Regions from separate parts of the Paenibacillus jepli genome, predicted to be linked through region 1. Evidence: predicted binding sites of a transcription regulator. Region 1 holds the regulator's gene; the other holds the start of a gene.
The links. Region 1 encodes LexA, which represses DNA repair genes until DNA is damaged. Its sites were predicted from a motif close to CGAACATATGTTCG; they were not measured.
Positions count from the first base shown of each region.

Region 2: a site for LexA is predicted at 1,621-1,634, ahead of addB (helicase-exonuclease AddAB subunit AddB). Genes of this name have one in related genera too.

Region 1 covers NZ_JBDFMD010000001.1:95,889-99,184, forward strand. The annotation lists gene ABC336_RS00475 (LysM peptidoglycan-binding domain-containing protein) at 156-530, opposite strand; gene lexA (transcriptional repressor LexA) at 781-1,401, shown strand; gene ABC336_RS00485 (hypothetical protein) at 1,562-1,999, opposite strand; gene ABC336_RS00490 (hypothetical protein) at 2,001-2,261, opposite strand; gene ABC336_RS00495 (lmo0937 family membrane protein) at 2,821-2,970, shown strand; gene ABC336_RS00500 (alpha-helical endospore appendage domain-containing protein) at 3,158-3,296, shown strand, end outside.
Region 2 covers NZ_JBDFMD010000001.1:6,405,867-6,409,162, forward strand. The annotation lists gene ABC336_RS27180 (class I SAM-dependent rRNA methyltransferase) at 97-1,500, shown strand; gene addB (helicase-exonuclease AddAB subunit AddB) at 1,713-3,296, shown strand, end outside.

The sequences.
Region 1 (3,296 bases):
CATTCCCACTCTCTACTTTGACATTAGGCAGGACAAATTGTCAAGACAACAGCGGCCTATGCCAAAGAAGCCGAGCGTCATCGATTCTCCAAGGAGGAGAGGACAACACTCGGCGCAGGTTGATATCTATAAAATCTAAGCCCCGAAGGCAAAGCTCAAAACGGAAGGATCAGGCTCTGCCCAGCAACCAACGAGGAGCCCTGCAGGGCATTGCGCGACTGGAGGAGATAGACTGCTTCTCTTACATCCATCCCTGCCGGCTTGTGCGTGGTAGCGATCTTCCAGAGCGTATCGCCGGTAGTTACAATGACAATTTCTTCATGCTCCAGCGGCTGGAGCTCTACAGGAAATGCATATGAATCAGCCAGCAGTACCCCGGACATCAACAACCCGATAATGAGAATAACGGCAGCGGCTTTCGGCAAAAAAAACACGCTCGATTGGCGAAGAGGCGCTTGGCGAATCTGCTTATGCTCCTTGCCGTTATCAGATGTATGTATGCTGCGGTACGTAGTCGTTTGCATCATCATTCCCCATCACTCCAAACGTTTGTTCTGATACGAGAATATCACGAACACTTGTTTGCAGTCAAGCTTTTTAAGAACATTTGTTCCTTTACCTCTATATGCGTTGTTTTGGTTGAGGACTCGGCCAATTCCAAAATGTTCAATAGCACTCCCCGTCGTCTGCGAACAGATGTTTTTCGGAACTTATGTTTGTACGAACTCCGGTTCTATGTTATAATTTTACTCATCAAACCGAACAGATGGAGTGATTTCTGTGTCCAAGATTTCGAACCGCCAGCAATCCATACTTGAATTCATCAAGACAGAAGTCAAGGAAAAAGGGTATCCGCCATCCGTCCGAGAGATTGGAGAGGCGGTTGGTCTCGCCTCCAGTTCGACCGTACACGGTCATCTGGACCGTCTGGAGAAGAAAGGCCTGATCCGCCGCGACCCTACCAAGCCCCGCGCGATCGAGATTCTCGATCAGGAACAGGGAGAGATCCAGTTCCCCCTCTCCATCTCTAAGGTGCCGGTCGTCGGCAAGGTTACGGCCGGGATTCCGATCACCGCCACGGAGAACATCGAGGAGTATTTCCCGCTCCCTACCCACTTCGTGGGAGACAATCAGGTGTTCATGCTTAATGTCGTCGGCGAGAGCATGATCGAGGCCGGCATCCACGATGGTGATTATGTCATCGTCCGCCAACAGCAGACTGCCAATAACGGGGAGATCGTCGTCGCGATGACCGAGGATGACGAAGCAACCGTGAAGACGTTCTACAAGGAGAAGGACCACATCCGCCTGCAGCCCGAGAACGCTACGATGTCGCCGCTCCTCCTGAAGCGCGTCACGATCCTCGGCCGCGTCATCGGCGTCTTCCGGGACATCACCTAACTGCTCGTCCACATAGAGAAGAGCCTGCGGCTGCGCCGAGGCTCCACGCTCGTACATATGGCACTCCACCCTGGGCAATGAACCGTGCGGTGGAGTTTTTTCTTGAAATAAAACTTCTCATCTACTTAGCTTTTATTTCTCCGGAATGAAACTTGCTGAATCAAGCTCGTTCAGAACGCATTCCCTGTACCGGGTACCGACGGGTCAGATCACGTTCCAGCACCTGGATCACCAAGCCAATCGCGCCGAAGACGACCAATCCGGTCTCTACCCGGATCCCATACTCATTAATATTATATTCGCCATACGAACCAGTCAGCCAGTATCCGACCCCCATCATCAGCACGGTTGGAACAGCGAGCTTGAGCAAGGCGCTCGACCGGAACATTCGATCCAGCAATGTAGTCACAGGGAATAACGTCGCATAATAAAATGGGATCGCTAACACCCCGCCCAGAAATGCCAGGTATACTGCCATATCCGTATGCATCGAAATCGTGATCTTCCCGCCTTCCACTTTATCGATCAGATAGATCCCGGCAGCGACAAGCAGCCCAAATAACAACGATAACCACAGATGTCGTGTTGCACGGTTCATTTTATTCACCTGCCTTTGCGCCAGTTTCTGTTGTCAGCCGCTCCACCTTGCTAAAGTAACCATTGCCGGAGCCAATGTACAATGTATCTTGATCTGTCACGTGAATGATCGCATGACGCATCCATGGAGCAGCGCTTTCGAAGATACCCGCGGCCAACACATCGCCCATACGATATAATGCCTTGCCGTCTGCGGGATCGATAACGTAGAAGTTCTGGCTATGTTCAGCCAGCAGATGTCCATCCAGGCTCCAGACGAGCAATCATTGTTCACTCACCTCACCTGCTGCCAGCCCTTCCAGATCGGCCTCTATCCAGGCTTCTGCCCGTTGTAGGCTTCATCTGCATTTGGCATTTCATAACGCCAGACCTCTGCATCGCTTCATTCACATCCCGTATCCATGGCATGTAAACTTGTATATGAGGGTTCTCCCAATGCCCAGCGTACGATATTCAGACGCGGGATGAACAATCGCTCCCACGGCCCCCAGAAGCTTACCTGTAGGCGTACTGACTGTCGCCGATACCGATCCTTCTTGTATTGTTGAAGACTCTCCGGGCAGCTGATTAACCTCCTGCTGGTAGCTTGACAGAACAAGTGTGCATGCGGCAGAACCGGCCATCAGGATCACTTTCTGCCAGTTCCCCATCGGCAGCCCTCCTTTCCAAGGGTTATCTATTAAGGCTCACTAACAGAATAAACGGCTTTCTCCGCCAACTAGTTGCATATTATTGACAGCGCTCGGTTTGGCTGCTGGATGATTAGGAATCTGTCATCGCGTTTAAATGAAAATATCAAGAAGAGAGAAAGGAAGTGTTACTATGTTATGGGCAATTTTCGTGCTCCTGCTGATTTTCTGGGGCGTGGGCTTTGCAATTGATCTGATGGGCGGTCTCATTCACATCTTGCTTGTCTTTGCCCTCATCGCACTCATCTTCAATCTCGTACGCGGTAGAAGGGGCGGCGTCTGACGGCAGGCATAACCTAGCGCAACAAGACGTGGCATACAACCTCTAAAACGCCTGTCGGCTTATAAGCCGGCAGGCGTTTTAGGGCTTACTTCATTGTCGCGATTGTTCATCGTCAGACACGTATGTGAGACATGTTGTTACGCATACAATGAATAATCTAATCCTAACATTTCAAGGAGGCGGGAACATGTCGCAATCCAATATTCCAAACATTACACCTGTCATTTCGATTACTCGAGATAATGCAATAAACTTGCTTTTATCGTCCATCGCATTGGAAGAGCTCGGGCTCAGTCATATTATTAATGCCGAAGGTGAAAAGCTGC
Region 2 (3,296 bases), 6.3 Mb from region 1:
GACAAGCATGCCAGGCGTAAGAACTGCGAGGCGCTCAGCCATAAACTTTACGTTCATTGCGGGCCATTCAAACAGCAACACTAGGAGGCATGTATCATGAGAGCATCAATCGTCCTGCAGCGCAGCCGCAAGCCGCGTCTTGAGCAGGGTCAGCCATGGGTATACACAAGCGAGGTGGACCGGCTGGAGGGAACGGCAGAGCCGGGTGATGTCGTCGATATCGTCGATCATAAGGGCAAATATTTGGCTACGGGGTACTGGAACCCGGGCTCCCGGATTGCCGTGCGGATCGTCGCTTATGAGCCGGTAGAGATGGATCAGGCCTTTTTTGAGGAGCGTCTGCGGCGGTGTCTGCAGCATCGCGAGCGGTTCTTGCCGCACCCCCGCGACTGTCGGCTGGTCTACGGCGAAGCGGACTATCTGCCCGGCTTGACTGTCGATCGGTTCGGCGATGTGCTCGTCGTGCAGATACTCAGCCTGGGCATGGAAGTGCGCCGGGACGTGCTGGCGCGAGCGCTCCTGACGGTGTTCGCGCCGACCGCGATCTATGAGCGGAGCGATGTCAGTGTGAGATCACTGGAAGGGCTGGAGCCTCGCAGCGGTGTCATCTATGGCGAGTCCCCCGGCATAATCGTAATCGAAGAGAATGGTCTGCTCCTGGAAGTGGATATCGAGAAGGGCCAGAAGACGGGGTACTTCTATGATCAGCGGGAGAATCGGGCTGCGATCGCGCCGCTTATGACAGGCTGGGGCGCCCGCAGCGGCATTCACTTGGAGAGTCGGGCTGCCGACACACTGCCGGCAGATTACTGGCTCCAGGCACCTGAAGGGGCTGCAGAGGTGACCGTGCCTGTCAACAAAAGCGGCAAGCTGGTCACTTTTCCTTATTGGGACGGGGCTACTGTACTGGAGTGCTTTGCGCATACCGGCAGTTTTACTTTGCATGCCTGCAAGTATGGGGCCAAGAAGGTTACCTGCCTGGACATCTCCGAGCATGCGATCGAGACCGCCCGACGCAACGTGGCGCGTAATGGCTTCGAGGACCGGGTAGAGTTCGAAGTCGCAGACGCATTCGCTTATTTGCGGGAGCAGGTCAAGGGCTTGGAAGAACGCCGCAAGCGCGCCCGCGGCGGGGCGGATACGTCTGTGCCGCTCGGGACGACCGGCAGGACATGGGATGTCGTCATCCTAGATCCGCCTGCATTTGCCAAGTCCAAGCAAGCAGTCGCGGGAGCGATGCGCGGATATAAGGACATCAATCTGCAGGGGATGAAGCTCGTCAACGAAGGCGGGTATCTCGTAACCGCCAGCTGCTCGTACCATATGCGCCCCGAGATGTTCCTGCAAGCGATCCAGGAAGCGGCGAAGGACGCGGGCAAGCTGCTGCGTCTAATCGAATGGCGCGCGGCCGGCAAGGATCATCCCCAGCTGCTCGGGGTGAGCGAGGGGCACTACCTCAAGTTTGCCGTGTTTGAAGTGCGCAGCCTTAAGCAAGTTTAGACCAAGAGTCACAACAACCGTCAGCCTGCTTCTCGACCAGCTCGGTGACGATAGAGGCGTTCCGCTCCCTTACGAGGTGCGGGACGTTTTTTCGTCATGTCGACTGAACAGCCGGGGCCGGGAACGTATGTTTGTTCACAAGGGTGAAAAGCGGCTGCAGAGTATGATAGAATAGTAATATTGATTTTCTAGAGTAGAGGAGAGCTGAGCTGATGACGCTCCGAATGGTGCTGGGACGCTCCGGCGCAGGGAAGACCACGCTGTGTATGAAAGAGCTGCTGGATGAGCTGCGGACGTCGGCGGAGGGCGAGCCGTTGATCCTGCTGGTGCCTGAGCAGGCGACGTTCCAGACCGAATACGCGCTGGCCCGCACGGATGGCTTGCCGGGTACGATCCGGGCCCAGGCGCTGAGCTTCCGCAGACTGGCGTTCCGAGTCATGCAGGAGACCGGCGGGACCGCGCTCGTGCCGATCACCGAGGATGGCAAGCATATGCAGCTGTACAAGATCCTGCATCGGATCGGACCGCAGCTGCAGCTGTACCAAGGCGCGGGCGAGCAGCAGGGCTTCATCGAGCGGCTGGGCGAGCTGCTGACCGAATGGAAACGATATGCGATCGGCCCCGCGTCGATCGGCGAATATATGGGATCCGGCGCTGCCGCGAGTCCGCTGCTGGAGCGCAAGCTGCAGGATCTCCAATTGATCTACGGGCAGCTCGAGAGCGAGCTGGCCGGACTGTATATCGATGCAGAGGATTATCTGAGCTGGCTGGCGCTGGGCGGCAGCCAGTCGTCCATCCTGCGCGGCGCCAAGATCTGGGTCGACGGCTTCCACGGCTTCACGCCGCGCGAGCTGGAGGCGCTCGGCGTCCTGCTGCAGGAAGCTGCCGAGGTGACGGTGACCGTGACGCTTGACCGCCCATACGGGCCCGGAGAGCGGCCGCATGACCTGGATCTGTTCCATCCGACGGCTGAGACCTATATCCAGCTGCAGGAGCTCGCCGAGCGGCTCGGCGTGTATCGGCAGCCGGATCTGGTACTGGGTGGCGAGCCGCCGCTACGGTTTGCAGAGCAGCCGCAGCTGGCCCATCTGGAGCGTCACTTCGGGACGCGCATCCCGATGATCCCGCCGCGCCGGAGCGGCACTGCGGAGCCGGGAAAGGACGGCATCTCGATCCATCAGGCAGTGCACCGGCGGGCCGAGGTGGATGCAGTGGCCCGCGATATGATCGAGCGGGTGCGCAGCGGCAGCTGCAGATGGCGCGATATGGCCGTGATGGTGAGAGACAGCGCGAGTTATACGGACTACATAGAGCAGACGTTCAGTGCGTATGATATTCCTTACTTCCTGGATCAGAAGAGCGACGCCCATCATCATCCGCTCGTCGAGTTTGTCCGCTCGGCGCTGGAGACGGTCGTGCAGGGCTGGCGTTATGATGCCGTATTCCGCTGCATCAAGACCGAGATGCTGCTGCCAGGCGATGGCAGCGTGTCCCGCGAAGCGATGGACCGGCTGGAGAACTATATCCTCGCAAGCGGCATCGACGGGCTCCGCTGGCTGGACCGCAAGCGCTGGCGTCCGCTGGTCCAGGATTCCTTGGACGGCAGTCCGGAGGAGGCCAGAGCGGCGGATCGCCGCGCCTTCGACGAAGTGATGGACTGCCGCGAGCTGGTCGTAGCGCCGCTGCGCAGATTCGGCCAGCGGCTGAAGCAGGCGGCCAACGTGCGGGAGATGTGCGAGGCGCTGTACCGGCTGCTCGACCATACCGATGCTGCCGAGCGGCTGGAGCGCTGGAGC